One region of the Arthrobacter sp. TS-15 genome, then DNA from elsewhere that is predicted to be linked to it. Evidence: riboswitches for the same ligand, from Rfam matches in the RefSeq annotation. Region 1 holds a riboswitch; the other holds the start of a gene.
What was found. Region 1 has a riboswitch for S-adenosylmethionine ahead of EU811_RS06970 (DUF1737 domain-containing protein). Riboswitches for the same ligand answer to the same signal wherever they lie in the genome.
Positions count from the first base shown of each region.

Region 1 (8,026 bases):
GGTCTTCGACGTCGGCCGAGAGGGTTGGTGCGCCGAGCGTCGCCGGAGCGGCCAGGGCCTTGAGCTCGGCCAGCAGTCCCGCCGCCGAGTACCAGAGCAACCCGGGAAGTTCCTCTTGGGCCAGGCCTTCCCCGGATGCTGCAGCCTGCAAATGGCGCGCCCTGATGGCCCGTTGCGGCGGATACAACTTTGCGATGCGCCGCTCACAGGAAATCCCTACGTGCGCCAAGGCCAGCCGCAAACCCTCGAAGGCGAGGGCCAATTGCATCGGCTGGAAGTTTCCGCCGGAGATCATGCGCCCGGATTCGACATCGACCAGCGGATTATCGCCACGGCCGTTCAGCTCCACGTCCAAAGACGAAGCAAGCTGCGCAACAAGCGATCGAAAGGCTCCGTGCGTCTGCGGTGCGGCCCGGAACGACAACGCGTCCTGCACCGACACCTCCGGCCGAACATCTTCCAACCACCCACCGCTCAGCAGGCGACGCACAGCAGCAGCGGAGTCCCGCTGCCCGTCCACCGCCTTGGCCGCTTGGATCGCCGGCGAAAAGGGGCTGAGGTTCCCGCCGCCGTCGTACCTTGCGATCGTCTCCAGCGAGAGGGAAAGCGCGACGTCGGCCAGCTCGGCTAGCTGCTGCAGCCGCAGCAATGCGAGGGTTCCAACACCCACCGAATACGCGTTGGCACTTACCAAGGCGAGGGCCTCCCCCGGGGCGAGGACAAGGGGTTGGAGACCGGCGTCGGCAAGCGCTTTGGCGCCGGGGACCAGCGCGCCGTCCGCGTTGAACGCTTCACCTTCACCGATGGCAACGGCGGCGACGGCGGCAAGCTGGGTCAGGTCCGATGAACCCACCGAGCCCTCACGCGGGATGGCGGGAAAGACGCCGCGGTTGAGCATTTCGGCATAGAACTCGGCGGTTCCAGGGCGTACGCCGGAACCGCCTCTGCTGAAACCGATGAGCCGGGCCAGGATCACGGATCGGGATGCAGCGCGGTCCAGATATGAGCCCACCCCGCTGTTGTGATACCTGACCACCTGGATCTGGTACGAAAGGAGCGACTTCTCCTCCACAGCGGTATCCCGGCCGGAACCGAGCAAGGTATTCAGTCCGTAGACCCGTTCGCCGGAGGCGGCGGTATACTCCACGATTTCCCGCGAGCGGCCTAGCAAAGACAACGCATCTTGGTTGAGTTTCACATGGAACCTCGGGTCTGCCGCCGCCCGGGCCACGTCCGCAACTAGCACCGGAGACGATCCGATCACCAGTCTCTGCGGCTTCCCCGGCACCATCAGAAGTCCAGGAGGTTTTGCCGAAACCCGCCGTTGCCGTAACTCTTCCTCAACAGCCCGCGACGCCTCAGTTCCGGCGTCAGCTTGTCCAGCACGCTGTGCACTGTTACCGGGTCCACGAAGCCGGAGAACAGGAACCCATCGCCCCCCACGGCGGAGCCTGTTTCCTCCAGGTAGTCAGCGATTTCGCCAACCGTGCCGATGATCGAGTCGCCTGCTCCGCCGCTGCGTGCCTGGAGGATCTGGCGAAGGGTGGAACCTGGAGGGGCAGCCTTGGCGAAGTGTTCCAGTGTGCCTTGGTTACTGTTGGTGCTCAGCTCGGGCAACGGAGCGTCGAGGTCGAACTGCTTGAAGTCGATGACGGAGAGGTAGGAGATCGAGTTGAGCTGGCTGTCGATGTCTCTCTGGGTGAGTTCACGCCGCTGCGCCCGCAGCTCCTGTGCCTCGGCTGTAGAACCAACAACGGTGGGCTTCAGGACGAAAAGTACCTTGACGTCGTCGGGATTTCGGCCGGCCTTCGCAGCTTCCGCGCGGATCGAGTCACGGTAGGACTTCATCCCGTCAACCCCACGAGCGAGGGCAATGGCGACGTCGGCATGGCCGCCTGCGAATGCCTTGCCCCGGGGCGAGGCACCAGCCTGAACCAACACAGGTTCCTCAGGAAGGGGCGCTGTGTTCAACGGGCCTCTGACCTTGAAAAAGTCTCCTTGGTGGTTGATGGGGTGCACTTTGTTATGGTCCGCGAACACCCCGGCTTCAACATCCTCAAGCACGGCCCCAGGTTCCCAACTCCGCCAAAGGCGCCTGACGACGTCAACGAACTCCTCCGCTTTCTCATAGCGGAGATCGTGTTCAATCTGCTGGTCCAGCCCATAGTTCTGTGCGGCGAGGTCGCTGCCGGAGGTGACGACGTTCCAGCCGAGCTGTCCTTCTGAAAAGTGTTGCAGCGTGGCCAGGAGCCTGGCGGCGGTGAAGGGCGGGTAGAAGGAAGCGCTGACCGTGGGCACGATTCCGAGGTGCTCCGTGGCGGAGAGAAGGTACGGGACCAAGGCAAGGGGATCGTGCTTAGGTGCAAACGAGGCGTGGGCCAAGGAAACCTCGGCCGTACCCCCATAGGTGTCCGGAACGGTGAGGGAATCTTCAATGATGAACAGGTCCAAGCCGGATCGCTCAAACGCCCGGACGGCCTCCTGATAGAGGGCGGGTTTCTTCCAGTCGTAGCCCAGGCCATAGCCGGGAGTCCCCCAACCCTGGACACCGAAACCGTGGCCCACGAACCATCCAAAGTGCAGCATGGGCTTGAGTGTAGAACTGCTTTGTCCGTTCACCGCGACCTGATTTCATGCGAAGTTACAGGGGGTCGTACTGGGTCAATTATGCTCCCGGGACGTCACGTTTGGGCCCCGCCCATGACGGTATGGATTTCCACATACGGCGTTCGCCTTGTTCCGCAAACACCATGCGTCCGGAATGATCGCTGTATGAGTTCAGCCACCCGCACTTCCGCCAAGGACCGCCTTTGGGGCGTCTGGGCACTCAAGGGGTACAAACGTGAATGGCTGCGGCACGACGCCGTGGCGGGTGCTGCGCTCTTTGCCCTGCTGGTGCCTGCGGGCATGGCCTACGCGCAGGCGGCCGGTTTGCCACCCGTCACAGGGCTCTACGCCACGGTGATTCCGTTGCTGGTTTACGCCGTGGTGGGGCCGTCCCGCATTCTCGTCTTGGGACCCGATTCATCCCTTGCCCCCATGATCGCCGCAGCTATTGTTCCGCTCGCAGCCGGCAGCAGTGAAAGATCGGTGGCACTCGCCGGGCTGTTGGCTGTGTTGATCGGGGTGATCATGCTCGCGGGCTCCGCCCTGAAACTCGGTGCCATCACCGGGCTGCTGTCCAAACCCATCAGGCTCGGATACCTGAACGGAATCGCCTTGCTGGTGGCGTTATCGCAGCTTCCGGCGTTCCTGGGGATAGAGGCCGACGGCGACATCTGGCAAAAGCTCGCGAAGGTCACCACCGGGTTGCTGGGCGGCGGGGTCAATGTCACCGCGCTGCTGCTAGGCGTCGGTTCCCTGGCCCTCATTTGGATCCCGCGGCTGCTGAAGTGGAAGGTACCCGGCGTCCTGCTGGCGGTGGTCGGCTCGTGCGTTGCAACGGCTGTTTGGGGCCTGAACGACGACGTCAAGGTCACCGGGGTTTTGCCGCAGGGGCTGCCGATGCCCGCGCTCGGCGGCGTTGGCTGGGCTGACGCTCTGATGCTGCTTCCCGCTGCGGCCGGTATTGCCCTCATGGCTTTCGCAGACACTGGCGTCCTGTCCCAGACATTGGCAGCGAAGGAGGGAAAGAGAGTCTCGGGCAACCGGGAGATGGCGGCGTTGGGGGCAGCCAACGCAGCCACCGGCTTGCTGGGCGGGTTCCCTATATCCGGCAGTACCTCGCGGACGCCCGTGGCTGTGGACGCCGGCGCCAAATCCCAGATGACCGGGGTGGTTGGTGCGGTGCTGGTTCTGGCTTTCATGCTGCTGGCTCCCGGAGTGACCGGGTACCTGCCTTCGGCCACCCTGGCGGCCGTCGTCATCGCTGCGGCAATTGCCTTGGCCGACCCCGCCGGTGTTAGGCGGCTCTTCAGCCTGAGCCGAAGCGAATCCGTGGTCATGCTGGCTGCGTTCCTGGGCGTCCTCACCGTTGGGGTACTGCAGGGAATCGTCGTAGCCATAGCCTTGGCACTTCTGGACTTTGTTCGGCGGGCCTGGGATCCGTACCGGACAGAACTCGGCGCCGAAGAAGGGCTCCCTGGCTATCACGATCTGGAGCGGCACCCCGACGGTGAACGCATCCCCGGACTCCTGATCCTCCGTTTTGATGCACCCCTGTTCTTCGGTAATGGGCAGGTCCTGGCTGCCTTTGTCCGGGAGCAACTGGACGAAGCCCCGGAGGAGGCCGCGGACCCGGTTACCCATGTCATCCTCGCCGCGGAGCCCATCACCGGGATCGACACTACGGCGCTGGATGACCTGGTCACATTGGACGAATGGCTGGCCCGCAAAGGCGTGGATTTAGTGTTCGCCGAACTGAAGGGGCCTGTCAAAGACAAACTACTCCGCCTGGGCACTGCAGCCCGTTTTACGCCCGAGCACTTCTTCCCCACTGTGGGCGCAGCCGTGCGCGCACTGAAAAACGCATAAGGGAAGCACCGCCGATTACGCAACATGACGGCCGGACAACAGCCCGCAAGTGCAGCCCGAGGCCCGCGGATGTTACGTTTTTCTTGAGTAATGAGTACCAGCGCGAAGCCCTGACTTGCTGGTCGGCAACCCTCTCTCCGGCGGGGTGCCTCAGGTGACTACTCGGCGTATCGACAACTCGAACTGCAAGCGTGACTGAGGAGCACCAGCTATGCCTGAACCCACTGAAGAAAAACTTTCCTATCGCCTGATTACTGGCCCGGACACCCGTGATTTCTGCGAGCGGATCCACAGCGCCCTCGCCGAGGGCTATGTGCTCCATGGCAGCCCGGCTGCCACGTTCAACGGCACCGACGTCATCGTTGCCCAAGCAGTGGTGCTGCCCGCCGCGATCGCCAATGCCGATGCCGCCGTTGCCAGTGCCGTTGACCAGCTTGAGAGCGACGACGACGAAGAAGCATTCGAGGGACACGCATGAGCTACGCAGGCGACCTGACCCCGCAGGATGCGTGGGCCAAACTCGAAGAAGGTGCCATCCTGGTGGACGTCCGCACCGAGGGCGAGTGGGCCCACATCGGTATCCCCGACACCAAAGCCACGGAAAACGATCCCCTGTTCATCCAGTGGAACCTCGCCGGCGGCATCCCCAACTCCCGCTTCATCGAGGACTTGCGTCAGCAGGCACCCGAGGACCACGGCGTTGAGTTGGTGTTCCTGTGCCGCTCCGGTCAGCGCTCCATCTCCGCAGCCATCGCCGCCACGCAAGCCGGTTTCACTGCCTACAACGTCTTGGAGGGCTTTGAAGGTGAACCGGACCGCTATGGTGAGCGCACCGTCAACGGTTGGAAGAACCGTGGCCTGCCGACGAATCTGGGGACTGAGTAAGTGACTTTTAATCCCGATGCCGCCGGTTGGAGCCCTGATACCCAGGCTGTTCGCGGTGGCCTTGACCGTACCAACTTCCAGGAAACGTCCGAGCCCGTTTTTCTGAACTCCGGTTTCGTCTACGAATCCGCTGCTGCCGCCGAGCGCGCCTTCACCGGTGAGGACGAACGTTTCGTATACTCCCGCTACGGCAACCCTTCCGTAGCCACGTTCCAGGAGCGGCTGCGCCTGCTCGAAGGAACCGAAGCCTGCTTTGCGACCGCATCAGGTATGTCCGCGGTCTTCACTGCCTTGGGTGCCCTGCTGGCTGCCGGTGACCGCGTGGTTGCCGCCCGTTCTCTGTTCGGTTCCTGCTTTGTGATCCTCAACGAGATCCTGCCACGGTGGGGCGTTCACACGGTCTTCGTAGACGGCCCGGACCTGGAGCAATGGCGCGAAGCCCTTTCCGAACCAACTACCGCGGTCTTCTTCGAATCCCCGTCCAACCCCATGCAGGAGATCGTGGACATCGCTGCGGTCAGCGAACTGGCGCATGCTGCCGGGGCCACCGTAGTGGTGGACAACGTCTTTGCCACGCCCCTGCTGCAACGCTGCGGCGAGCTGGGAGCGGACGTCATTGTTTACTCCGGCACCAAGCACATCGACGGCCAGGGACGCGTCCTTGGCGGCGCGATCCTGGGCACCAAAGAATTCATCGACGGCCCCGTCAAGCAACTCATGCGGCACACCGGCCCTTCACTATCCGCGTTCAACGCCTGGGTTCTAACCAAGGGCTTGGAGACCATCGGACTGCGTGTAAACCACAGCTCGGCATCCGCATTGAAGATCGCAGAGTGGCTCGAGCAGCAACCCGCCATCAGCTGGGTCAAGTACCCGCTGTTGAAGTCTCACCCGCAGTACGAACTTGCGGCGAAACAAATGAAGGCGGGCGGCACCGTCCTGACCTTTGAGCTATCTCCTTCGGCCGGACGATCAGCCAAAGAGGCTGCCTTCGCCTTGCTCGACGGTCTCTCCGTCATTGACATCTCCAACAACCTAGGCGACTCCAAATCCCTCATCACCCACCCTGCCACCACCACCCACCGGGCCATGGGACCGGAGGGGCGGGCGGCGATCGGGCTTTCGGATGGTGTTGTCCGCCTATCCGTAGGCCTTGAAGATGTAAACGATCTCATCCTGGATCTGGAGAAGGCCCTCAAACAGGTCTAACCTTGCTGCCATGAGCGGGAACCACCCCTATCGCCGTGCCGGAGCGGTCATCGTTGCCGGCACGGTGGTGTGGTTCGTAGGAATCTCTCCAGTCTCACGCGTTTACATCACCCCCAACAACGCCGAGCGGCTGCGCATGCTCACAGCCGGACAGCGCGGCTGGATCGTGGGTCAGCACCTAACCGCCGCGGGAACAGTTGCAGTGCCGGTGGGATTCGCCGACTTTGCCCGCGCTGTTCAGGACCAAGATGCCGTTCAAGGAAACGCATCGCATCGGAGGGCGAGGAAGTGGGCTTTCGGTGCAGCCGCCGCCTTACTCGCGGGCGCCCCGTTCTTCGTCTCAAGCCTCGCCCGGCGAGCATCCGACCTTGAAGGGTTCGCCTACCGCAGGGGATCCAACGCGCCGTTCCTGGCGTACTCCGGGCTGCATGTTGTGGCGTTGGCCGCGCTCGGCGGGAGCCTTCTTTCCTTACCCGCAAGCCGCTGGATTGGTATCACGGCTGCGGCCAGCGCACCCGTTTACGGTGCCATCCTGGCAGCCAAAAAGGACATCCCGCCGTTCTGCTTCTATCTGGTGGAGGGACTCGTCGGCGCCTACCTGATGACGTGGGAAGAACAGGACGCAAAGGCCTCCTGACCCGGGTCAGCATGAGAGGTCGTTCCTGATGCGCGCGGGGGCAGTACCCCGCACGGTCACTTTGGCGTCATGAGAGTAGCTCATCCGCAACCCCGAAAGTCCGTGTGTGCTCCATTCTGCGTCAGGAGGCCGGGTGGGGACAGGGCTGGGGCCGGCCACCCATCCGTTCCGCACCAGTTCCCGCCATCCGCACCAGAGGTATCTGGCGCAAACGGCGGAAACGGGAGCGCCAAAAACACTTACGGGTGCCGCCGGCGCGAACGGGAGCGCCAAAAGCACTAACGGGTGCCCCCGGATGTCCCGGCAGCGCCAGCGTCAGTCCTGGAAGTACTCGATTTTCGCGCCAATGGTGTTCAGTCGCTCTGCAAGGTCCTCATAGCCGCGCTCAATCACGTAGATGTTGCGAAGTTCGGAGGTGCCCCTGGCTGCCAACATGGCAAGGAGCAGGCAAGCGGCCGGGCGGAGGGCCGGCGGGCAGCCGATTTCCGCGGCACGCCATTTGGTGGGTCCGTTGACGTAGATTCGGTGCGGATCCAGCAACTGCACCTGTGCGCCCAATTTGTTGAGTTCCGTCAGGTAGATGGCTCGGTTCTCGTACACCCAGTCGTGGATCATGGTCTGGCCCTCGGCGTTGCCTGCGATCACTGCGAAGAAGGGCAGGTTGTCGATGTTCAGGCCGGGGAACGGCATGGGGTGGATCTTGTCCTGTGGGGCGTGAAGCTCCGACGGCTTGGTGGTGACGTCCACCAGCCTGGTGCGTCCGTTGCGTGCCATGTATTCCCCGGATACCTCGAGGTTCTGGCCCATCTGTTCCAGGGTGGC
Region 1 is NZ_SDXQ01000017.1:95,414-103,439, reverse strand. Features, by position in the region: gene EU811_RS06985 (aromatic amino acid ammonia-lyase) at 1-1,291, opposite strand, end outside; gene EU811_RS06980 (NtaA/DmoA family FMN-dependent monooxygenase) at 1,291-2,619, opposite strand; gene EU811_RS06975 (SulP family inorganic anion transporter) at 2,773-4,473, shown strand; SAM riboswitch class IV at 4,560-4,671, shown strand; gene EU811_RS06970 (DUF1737 domain-containing protein) at 4,685-4,951, shown strand; gene EU811_RS06965 (rhodanese-like domain-containing protein) at 4,948-5,358, shown strand; gene EU811_RS06960 (O-succinylhomoserine sulfhydrylase) at 5,359-6,567, shown strand; gene EU811_RS06955 (hypothetical protein) at 6,578-7,204, shown strand; gene EU811_RS06950 (UDP-N-acetylglucosamine 1-carboxyvinyltransferase) at 7,520-8,026, opposite strand, start outside.

Region 2 (8,026 bases), on a different contig from region 1:
GGAGACGTTCGCCATCCTGAACATTGCTGAGGCCGGCGACCACATCGTGGCGAGCCCCAGCCTGTACGGCGGCACCTACAACTTGCTTGCACACACTCTGAAGAAATTCGGCATCTCCGTCACCTTCGTGGAGGACCCGGACAAGCTGGATCAGTGGCGTGACGCCGTCCAGCCGAACACCAAGCTGTTCTTCGGCGAGGTTGTCTCCAACCCGCGGCAGGACGTGCTGGACATTGAGGGCATCGCACGCGTCGCCCACGAGGCCGGCGTGCCCCTGATCGTGGACAACACCCTGTCAACGCCGTACCTCATTCGTCCCATCGAGTGGGGCGCTGACATTGTGGTCCACTCGGCAACCAAGTATCTGGGCGGTCACGGTTCCGCAATTGCCGGCGTGATTGTGGACTCCGGCAACTTCGACTTCGGCAAGGACCCGGAACGCTTCCCCGGCTTCAACACCCCGGACCCCAGCTACAACGGGCTGGTTTACGCCAGGGACCTCGGCAAGGACGGTGCGTTGGGTGCCAACCTCTCCTACATCCTCAAGGCCCGCGTCCAGTTGCTTCGTGATCTCGGCTCGGCCGTGTCTCCGTTCAACGCCTTCCTCATTGCCCAAGGGTTGGAGACCTTGAGCCTGCGCGTGGAGCGTCACGTAGCGAACGCCACCAAGGTAGCTGAGTGGCTTGAAAGCCACGACGACGTCGAATCGGTCGCCTACGCGGGCCTGCCATCCAGCCCGTGGTATGACCGTGGCCGGAAGTACGGACCCAAGGGCACGGGGGCAATCGTTGCCTTCAACATCAAGGGTGGCGTGGAAGCGGGCAAGCGTTTTGTGGATGGTCTGGAACTGCACTCGCACGTTGCCAACATAGGTGACGTCCGCTCGCTGGTCATCCACCCGGCGTCGACGACGCACAGTCAGCTGACCGCGGAGCAGCAACTTGTTGCCGGCGTCAACCCGGGCCTGGTGCGCTTGTCCGTCGGTATCGAGCACGTAGATGACATCATCGCGGACCTCGAAGCCGGATTCCGGGCTGCCAAGGGCGCCTGACGCCCACGGCCCAACGCACCAGACCGACTGCCGCCCGCGCCGACGAAAATTCGCCGGGCGGCAGTGGCGGGTGCTCGTAGGCGAACGAAATGACCTTTGACCGTCACACTGTTGTCACATTCTTCGCCAGAACCCCCCTGTGTTTCCTAGACTCTTCGTATTAGGTCATGAGTGCCAGCACACAGCCCCGGCTTGCTGGCCGGCAACCCTCCTCCGCGGTGGGGTGCCCCGGGTGAAGACCTGGCCTGTTCGCACGCAAGGCGACGGGCAAGCGCGAGGTTAAGGTGTCAAAGGAATGACCATTACTGCTACAGCCCTTCCAAAATCCGGAGAAGAAGACGGAACCGTCAAGTACGCCGGCATCGGCCCACTGGAACTTGAAGCCGGCGGATTCCTCCCCGACGTCGTACTCGCCTATGAGACCTGGGGGCAGCTGAACGCGGATGCCTCCAACGCGGTGCTCATCCAGCACGCACTCACCGGCAGTACGCACGTAGCCCGCGGAGCCACGGACGAGGAAGGATGGTGGGAGCAACTCGTTGGTCCGGGTGCCACCATCGACACCAACAAGTTCTTTGTCATCTCCATCAACATCGTGGGCGGCTGTTACGGCAGCACCGGTCCATCATCCGAAGCCCCGGACGGACGCCCGTGGGGCTCGCGATTCCCGCTGGTCACCCTGCGCGACAGCACAGAGGCAGAGTCGCGCCTCGCCGATACCCTGGGAATCGACGCCTGGCACGCCGTATTGGGCGGATCCATGGGCGGCGCACGCGCCCTTGAGTGGGCTGTGACATACCCCCATCGGGTCAAACGCTGCGCAGTCATCGCCGTAGGCGCCTACAGCACGGCCGAGCAGATTGCTTTTGCCCAGGCACAAACCCTGGCCATCAGGCAGGACCCGAATTTCAACAACGGCGACTACTACGGTGGCCCCGCGCCTGAGCACGGTTTGGCTTTGGCCCGGCGCATCGCCCACATCACCTACCGCTCGGCACTGGAGCTGGACGTCCGCTTTGGCCGGCAAGCCCAGCACCAGGAGACTCCGCTCGCCGCCGCAGCATTGGGCGACCGGGGTCGGTATCAGGTGGAAAGCTACCTGGACCACCAAGGAACCAAACTGGTCCGCCGCTTTGACGCCAACAGCTACATCGCCATCACCGAGGCACTGATGTCCCACGACGTCACCAGGGGGCGCGGATCGTTGGAAGCGGCGCTTTCGGGTGCCACGGCGGAGTTCTTCGTGGCGGCTGTGGACAGTGACAGGCTCTACTTCCCGGCCCAGTCCCGGGAACTGGCCGCTGCGCTCCCTGGCGAGGTGCCGGTCCACGTCATTGAAGCGCCGATCGGCCATGATGGCTTCCTCACCGAAATCGGCCAGCTCTCAGCCCAGCTCCGCGAAGCGTTTTTCGCCTAAACGCTGGTGTGCTGACCCTGCTTAAACGGCAAGGAACGTCCGATGCCAGGCAGTTCAGCCATTCATGATCTCGCCGCGCTGCCGCATGTAATCCTCCATGGCGATCTCGCCGTTGCTGAATTTTGTATCCAGCTCGGCCAGCTTGCGAGCCCGGTATCCTTGCGGCTCGGACCCGCTCGTCGAGGCGAACGGGGTGGGGGATGACGGGTTCGACGGCGACACGGACTGCGGCGCGTCATCCACAGGGCGGATGACGGTGGGCTCGGACGGGTAGCCCGGGTAGCCCGGTGAAGGGTACCTTTGCGCCGGGTAGCCCTGTCCCGGGTAATCCTGCTGCTGGTAATTCTGCGGCGGATACCCCGGTCCCGGCAGGTTCTGCGGCGGGTACCCCGGGCCGCGGAAGGTGTCGTTCTGGATCCGGCGCGCCCGGGAGCGGTTGTACATGCGGATTCCGAGGGGAATCAGCCACGAGCAGACGATGATCCAGAAGATCAGATTGTTCACAGTGCAGGCCTCCTAGGTCTTAACCCAGCTTAGTCCTGCCACCTGGACGCGGCCCGTCTCCCGGAACAAGCCCCGGCTATTTCACACCAGCTTGGTCTCCATGCCCAGGAACCGGCCGTAACGATCCGCCTCGGCCTGCAAGGCGTCCTGCTCTGCTGCAGTTGCCGGCCGGTTCATGCGGACATCGAGTTCGCAGGCCCTTCCGGAGAAACCGTGGCGCCACCATCCGGCCAGCCTGCCGTCCACCAGGACCACGTGCATGGGTCCGTTGTCCTCGGGGAAGTAGGGAGCCGTTCCACCAAGGAAGTGCCGGGACTGTGAGTAGCCCATCACGTATTCGTCGTAGCACTGGATGAGGTCCAGGCGGGGGAGCCCGCCGTCCTGGATCGCTGAAGAATGGTGGCCGTTGGTGAGAGCCCCCACTTCTTCAGATGCCAGATAAAACTCCAGGCCATCAAAGTGAACAGTGCCCAGGCTCCCGGGGGAGATCTCCTCAGCCACATCGATTCCCCGCTTCACGTCTTTCATGGTCAACCCGGACCACACCGCACAGTCTTTGACTGTTGCGGGGCCCCGGCTGCTGAAGTATCGCAGCGCCAATTGCCCAAGTGCCTGTTCACGATCCTCCCCGGCCAACGGTGAGGTTAGGAACCCGGGAACGCGTTCCTCGAGCAAGGCATACGTTTGTTTCAGGGCGCCGCCGGCGGAACGGACGGGGGAGCCGCTGACCAGGACACGGCTGATTTCTGCGTGCATGAGGTGATAGATGAAGCCCAGGCCCTTGCTGGGGAAGCCGGCTTGTCCCAGGACTGCGGCCAGTTCCTCCCGCGTTTTGTGGGCCCCGTCCGCCACGGCCGCGGCCAGGATCCGGCCGCTTGCGGCAGCAGCGTCCTCATCGATTCCCGTCTGGCGGTACATGCCTTTGTTGCCTTGGTGGAGGCGCTCTGCGGACAATCCCATCAACCAGCCGAGGTCGTCCCGGTGCACGAAGTGCCAGGTGGGGCGGAGGATGTGTGTCCGCAGGATGGTTCCGTCCGCTACGGCCTGCTCCACGTCCGCGGCCGTGACCACCGGTGGCGAGCCGGCGGAGCTTCTCTGCGCAAGGGTCCACCTCGCATAAGCGAACTCCTGTGACTGGACGGCCAGGAGGTTACGGACCACGTCCGCGGGGCCTCCGGCGTGGGGGGCCCGCAGTTGTTGCCGCCGGAGCCGTATCCGCCGGACGCTCTCCGCGGACAGGGAGCTACCACCCGGCATGGCGGACCTCGCAGCGAAGAAGCGTCACGTCAGCGGCGTGGCAACAGGGTGCCGGTGGAACCGAAGACGGGACCCGGCGTGGGACGTTTTGGACTGATGCCATCGCCGGAGGACCGATGCCGAAGCCTCCGGATCACCCATGGGACAAAGTACTCGCGGGCCCAGACGAGGTCCGAAGACCTCGCCTCACGCCACGTGCGCGGCGGCAGGGACTTTGGCATCAGGGGCTCAAGAGTGTGGTGGACGTTCAGTGCGTCCAGCACCATCATGGCGATGGTGTGATGGCCCAGCGGGGAGAAATGCAGGCGGTCGGCATCCCACATTTGGGGGTCTGCCAGCTGCCGCAAGGACCACATGTCCGCGATGATGGCGTCGTGGCGTGCAGCCACGGTCCGGAGGTTCTCGTTGTAAATGGCAACCTTGCCGCGGATACGCCCCAGAACCGATGCTGCCGTGTCCGGGCCGTTGAAAAGGACCACGGTAGCGCCGCCGGAGCTCAGCTCCGCCACTGCGGCGTCGAGTTTTTCAGCCAACAAATCGGGATCGCCGCCTGGGCGGATGAGGTCGTTGCCGCCAGCTGAAATGGATACCAAGTCAGGCTGCAGCTCCAAGCACGGGCCCACTTGTTCATCGATGATCTGCTGCAACAGCCTGCCACGGATGGCAAGGTTGGCATAGGCGAAGTCGTCCTGGCCGCGGCCCAATTCCTCGGCCACTCGATCCGCCCAACCACGGTGACCGCCGGGGTTCCGGGGTTCGGGATCGCCGATGCCCTCGGTGAAGGAGTCACCCAAGGCCACATAGCGGGTCCATGGGTGCTTTTGAACGGGTTCGTGGGGCTCCGGGACGGGCTCGCCCGGCTTCAGTAAAGGATTGTTCTCACTCACGCTCATATCCTGCACCGTGACGTCGACCCTACGCCACCGTAGGTTGTTACTTGTGGGTAACTGCAAGAATGGAGCCATGACTGAAGCACCCGCCTTTCCAGCCCCCGTTGTCCTGTGGTCCCACGATGAAGCCGAGCGCGCAGGCAAGCCCCTCCTGGTCCTGCTGCACGGCTACGGCTCCAACGAGGAGGACCTCTTCAGCTTGGCCGGGTTGCTTCCCGAAGGCTTCGTAGTGGCTGCCCTTCGCGCGCCGATGCCCATGGGGCCGGGCTTTACGTGGTTCCCTTTGACAGCATCGATCGACTACTCACTGGACGCCGTGAAGCACGCAGCCGAGTATGCGCTCGAATGGCTGGACACGGTCAAAGCAAACCACTCGTCAGTGACGTTGCTGGGCTTCTCCATGGGCATGGCGATGGCTACCACCATGCTCCGCTACCGTCCCGCGGACTTCGCCGCCGTCGTCGGGCTTTCAGGCTTCGTGATCGACGCCGGCGCTGACGCCGCCTTCCGGGACAGTGAACTGGACGGATCGTTGCCCATGTTCTGGGGCCGTGACCAGCAGGATCCCGTCATCACCCAAGACAAGATCGAATACACCATGGGTTGGGTGCGCAAGCACGTTGACCTCACCAAAGTGCTCTACACGGGGATGTGGCACGGCATCAACCAGCAGGAGATCGGACACGTGGGCGAGTTCCTCACCCATAAGGTCCTCACTGATTGAGTTTTTGTACAGATAACGCCCCTAAGAGCCGTTCTGGAGGGCGTTATCTGTACAAAATCTCAGTGCGTCAGGCTGCGGTGATCCGGACCGTCTGGCCGTTGACGGTGACGGTATCTCCGACGTGGAGTTGGCGTCCGCGGCGGTCATCAATTTCGTTGTTGACCTTAACCAACCCGTTCTTGATGAGCTCCGTGGCTTCAACGCCGTCCTCCACCAGATTGGCGAGCTTCAACAGCTGGCCCAGGCGGATCATGTCGTCGCGGATGGGGATCTCTTCAATTTCGGGGTTGCTCATAGAGCAATGATGCCTGAAGTAGTGTGGTGACGGTGCCGCAGCCTTCTCCCCGTCCCACCCTCCCGCTGGTCATTGGCCTCCCTATTGCCGTAGCGACAGGCCTGGTCATCCCGCTTCAAGCAAGGATCAACGGGGCCCTCGGCGCGAAACTGGACGACGGCATCGCCGCATCTGTGGTGAGCTTCACCACAGGGCTCCTGCTCATCAGCGCCATCTCCCTTGCCACGCCCAGGGGCAGGGCCGGCCTGCAGCGGATCATTCCTGCTGTCCGGAACCGCAGTTTTCCCCGCTTCTATGTCATGGCCGGTGCCATTGGCGCACTGTTCGTCTTTGCCCAGTCGTTCACGGTTGCCCTGTTGGGCGTTGCGTTGTTCACGGTCGCGGCCGTTACGGGACAAACGCTCAGTGGCTTGCTCGTGGACCGCATGGGAATCGGCCCGGGAGGAAAACGCGCCATCACCGGAGTTCGGGTCCTTGGCAGTGTCCTGACCGTGGCGGCCGTCGCCTGGGCTGTTTCACCGCGGTTCGGCGGCGACGCCGACGTCGCCTCGCTCGTTTTGCCGGTCCTCCTGCCGTTGGCCGCCGGTTTCTTCATGAGCTTCCAGCAGGCGATGAACGGCACTGCCACAGTGCATTATGGGACGCCCATCGCCGCCACCCTGGTGAACTTCATTGCCGGGTCAGCCATCTTGTGGATCGCGTGGATCATCAAGCTGTCCGTGGCCGGGCCGGGTAATCCGCTGCCCGGTGAGTGGTGGTACTACCTTGGTGGCCCCATGGGCTGCCTCTTCATTGGACTGGCGGCCCTGCTGGTCCGCAGCTTGGGCGTCCTGATCACGGGTTTGGGCATGATCGCCGGGCAACTGGTGGGATCGTTGGTGCTCGACGTCGTGATCCCCAGTCCCGGAGCGGTGGTCGCCTTGCCCACGGTGCTGGGTACGGTGCTGACGCTCATTGCGATCATCGTGGCCACGTTGCCCTGGCCCAAGGGAGCATTCGCACGAAGATCAACGGCCAAAGGCCGGTAGGGTTAGAGGAACAACTTTCCCCCAGCACCCCGCCGGACAACCTCGTCCGGATTCCGGGGCAAACCACCGCGGACCGCACCCAGCGGCCCTGTAGAACAAATGGAGTTACCCATGGCAGCAAAATCCGTCCTTGACCAGGTCATTTCACTCTCCAAGCGGAGGGGCTTTGTCTTCCAGGCCGGTGAAATCTATGGTGGCTCCCGTTCTGCGTGGGACTACGGTCCCCTCGGTGCGGAGCTGAAGGAAAACATCAAGCGCCAGTGGTGGCAGAGCATGGTTCGCGGCCGCGAAGATGTTGTAGGCCTGGACTCCTCGGTCATCCTTCCCCGCCAGGTATGGGAAGCATCCGGCCACGTGGAGGTTTTCTCCGACCCCCTGGTTGAGTGCCTTTCCTGTCACAAGCGCTACCGTGCCGACCACCTCGAGGAAGAGTACGAGGAAAAGAAGGGCCGCCCGGCAGAAAATGGCCTGGCGGACATCGTCTGCGCAAACTGCGGCACCCGCGGACAGTGGACAGAGCCCCAGGAATTCTCCGGTCTGCTGAAGACCTTCCTCGGCCCGGTGGCCAGCGACGAAGGCATGCACTACCTTCGTCCCGAAACGGCCCAGGGCATTTTTGTGAACTTCAACAACGTCCTGACCACATCCCGGAAGAAGCCGCCGTTCGGCATCGGCCAGATCGGTAAGTCGTTCCGTAACGAAATCACGCCGGGCAACTTCATTTTCCGTACCCGCGAATTCGAGCAGATGGAAATGGAATTCTTCGTCGAGCCCGGCACGGACGAAGAATGGCACCAGTACTGGATGAAGGAACGCATGTCCTGGTACACGGGCCTGGGCATCCGTGAAGACAACCTCCG
Region 2 is NZ_SDXQ01000044.1:43,929-51,954, reverse strand. Features, by position in the region: gene EU811_RS18315 (bifunctional o-acetylhomoserine/o-acetylserine sulfhydrylase) at 1-1,051, shown strand, start outside; SAM riboswitch class IV at 1,215-1,331, shown strand; gene metX (homoserine O-acetyltransferase MetX) at 1,347-2,468, shown strand; gene EU811_RS18305 (hypothetical protein) at 2,523-2,972, opposite strand; gene EU811_RS18300 (winged helix DNA-binding domain-containing protein) at 3,054-4,229, opposite strand; gene EU811_RS18295 (SGNH/GDSL hydrolase family protein) at 4,259-5,122, opposite strand; gene EU811_RS18290 (alpha/beta hydrolase) at 5,193-5,843, shown strand; gene EU811_RS18285 (RNA-binding S4 domain-containing protein) at 5,911-6,138, opposite strand; gene EU811_RS18280 (DMT family transporter) at 6,162-7,166, shown strand; gene EU811_RS18275 (glycine--tRNA ligase) at 7,278-8,026, shown strand, end outside.
Region 2: it holds a riboswitch for S-adenosylmethionine, as region 1 does, so the genes downstream of both, metX (homoserine O-acetyltransferase MetX) here and EU811_RS06970 (DUF1737 domain-containing protein) in region 1, are expected to answer to the same signal.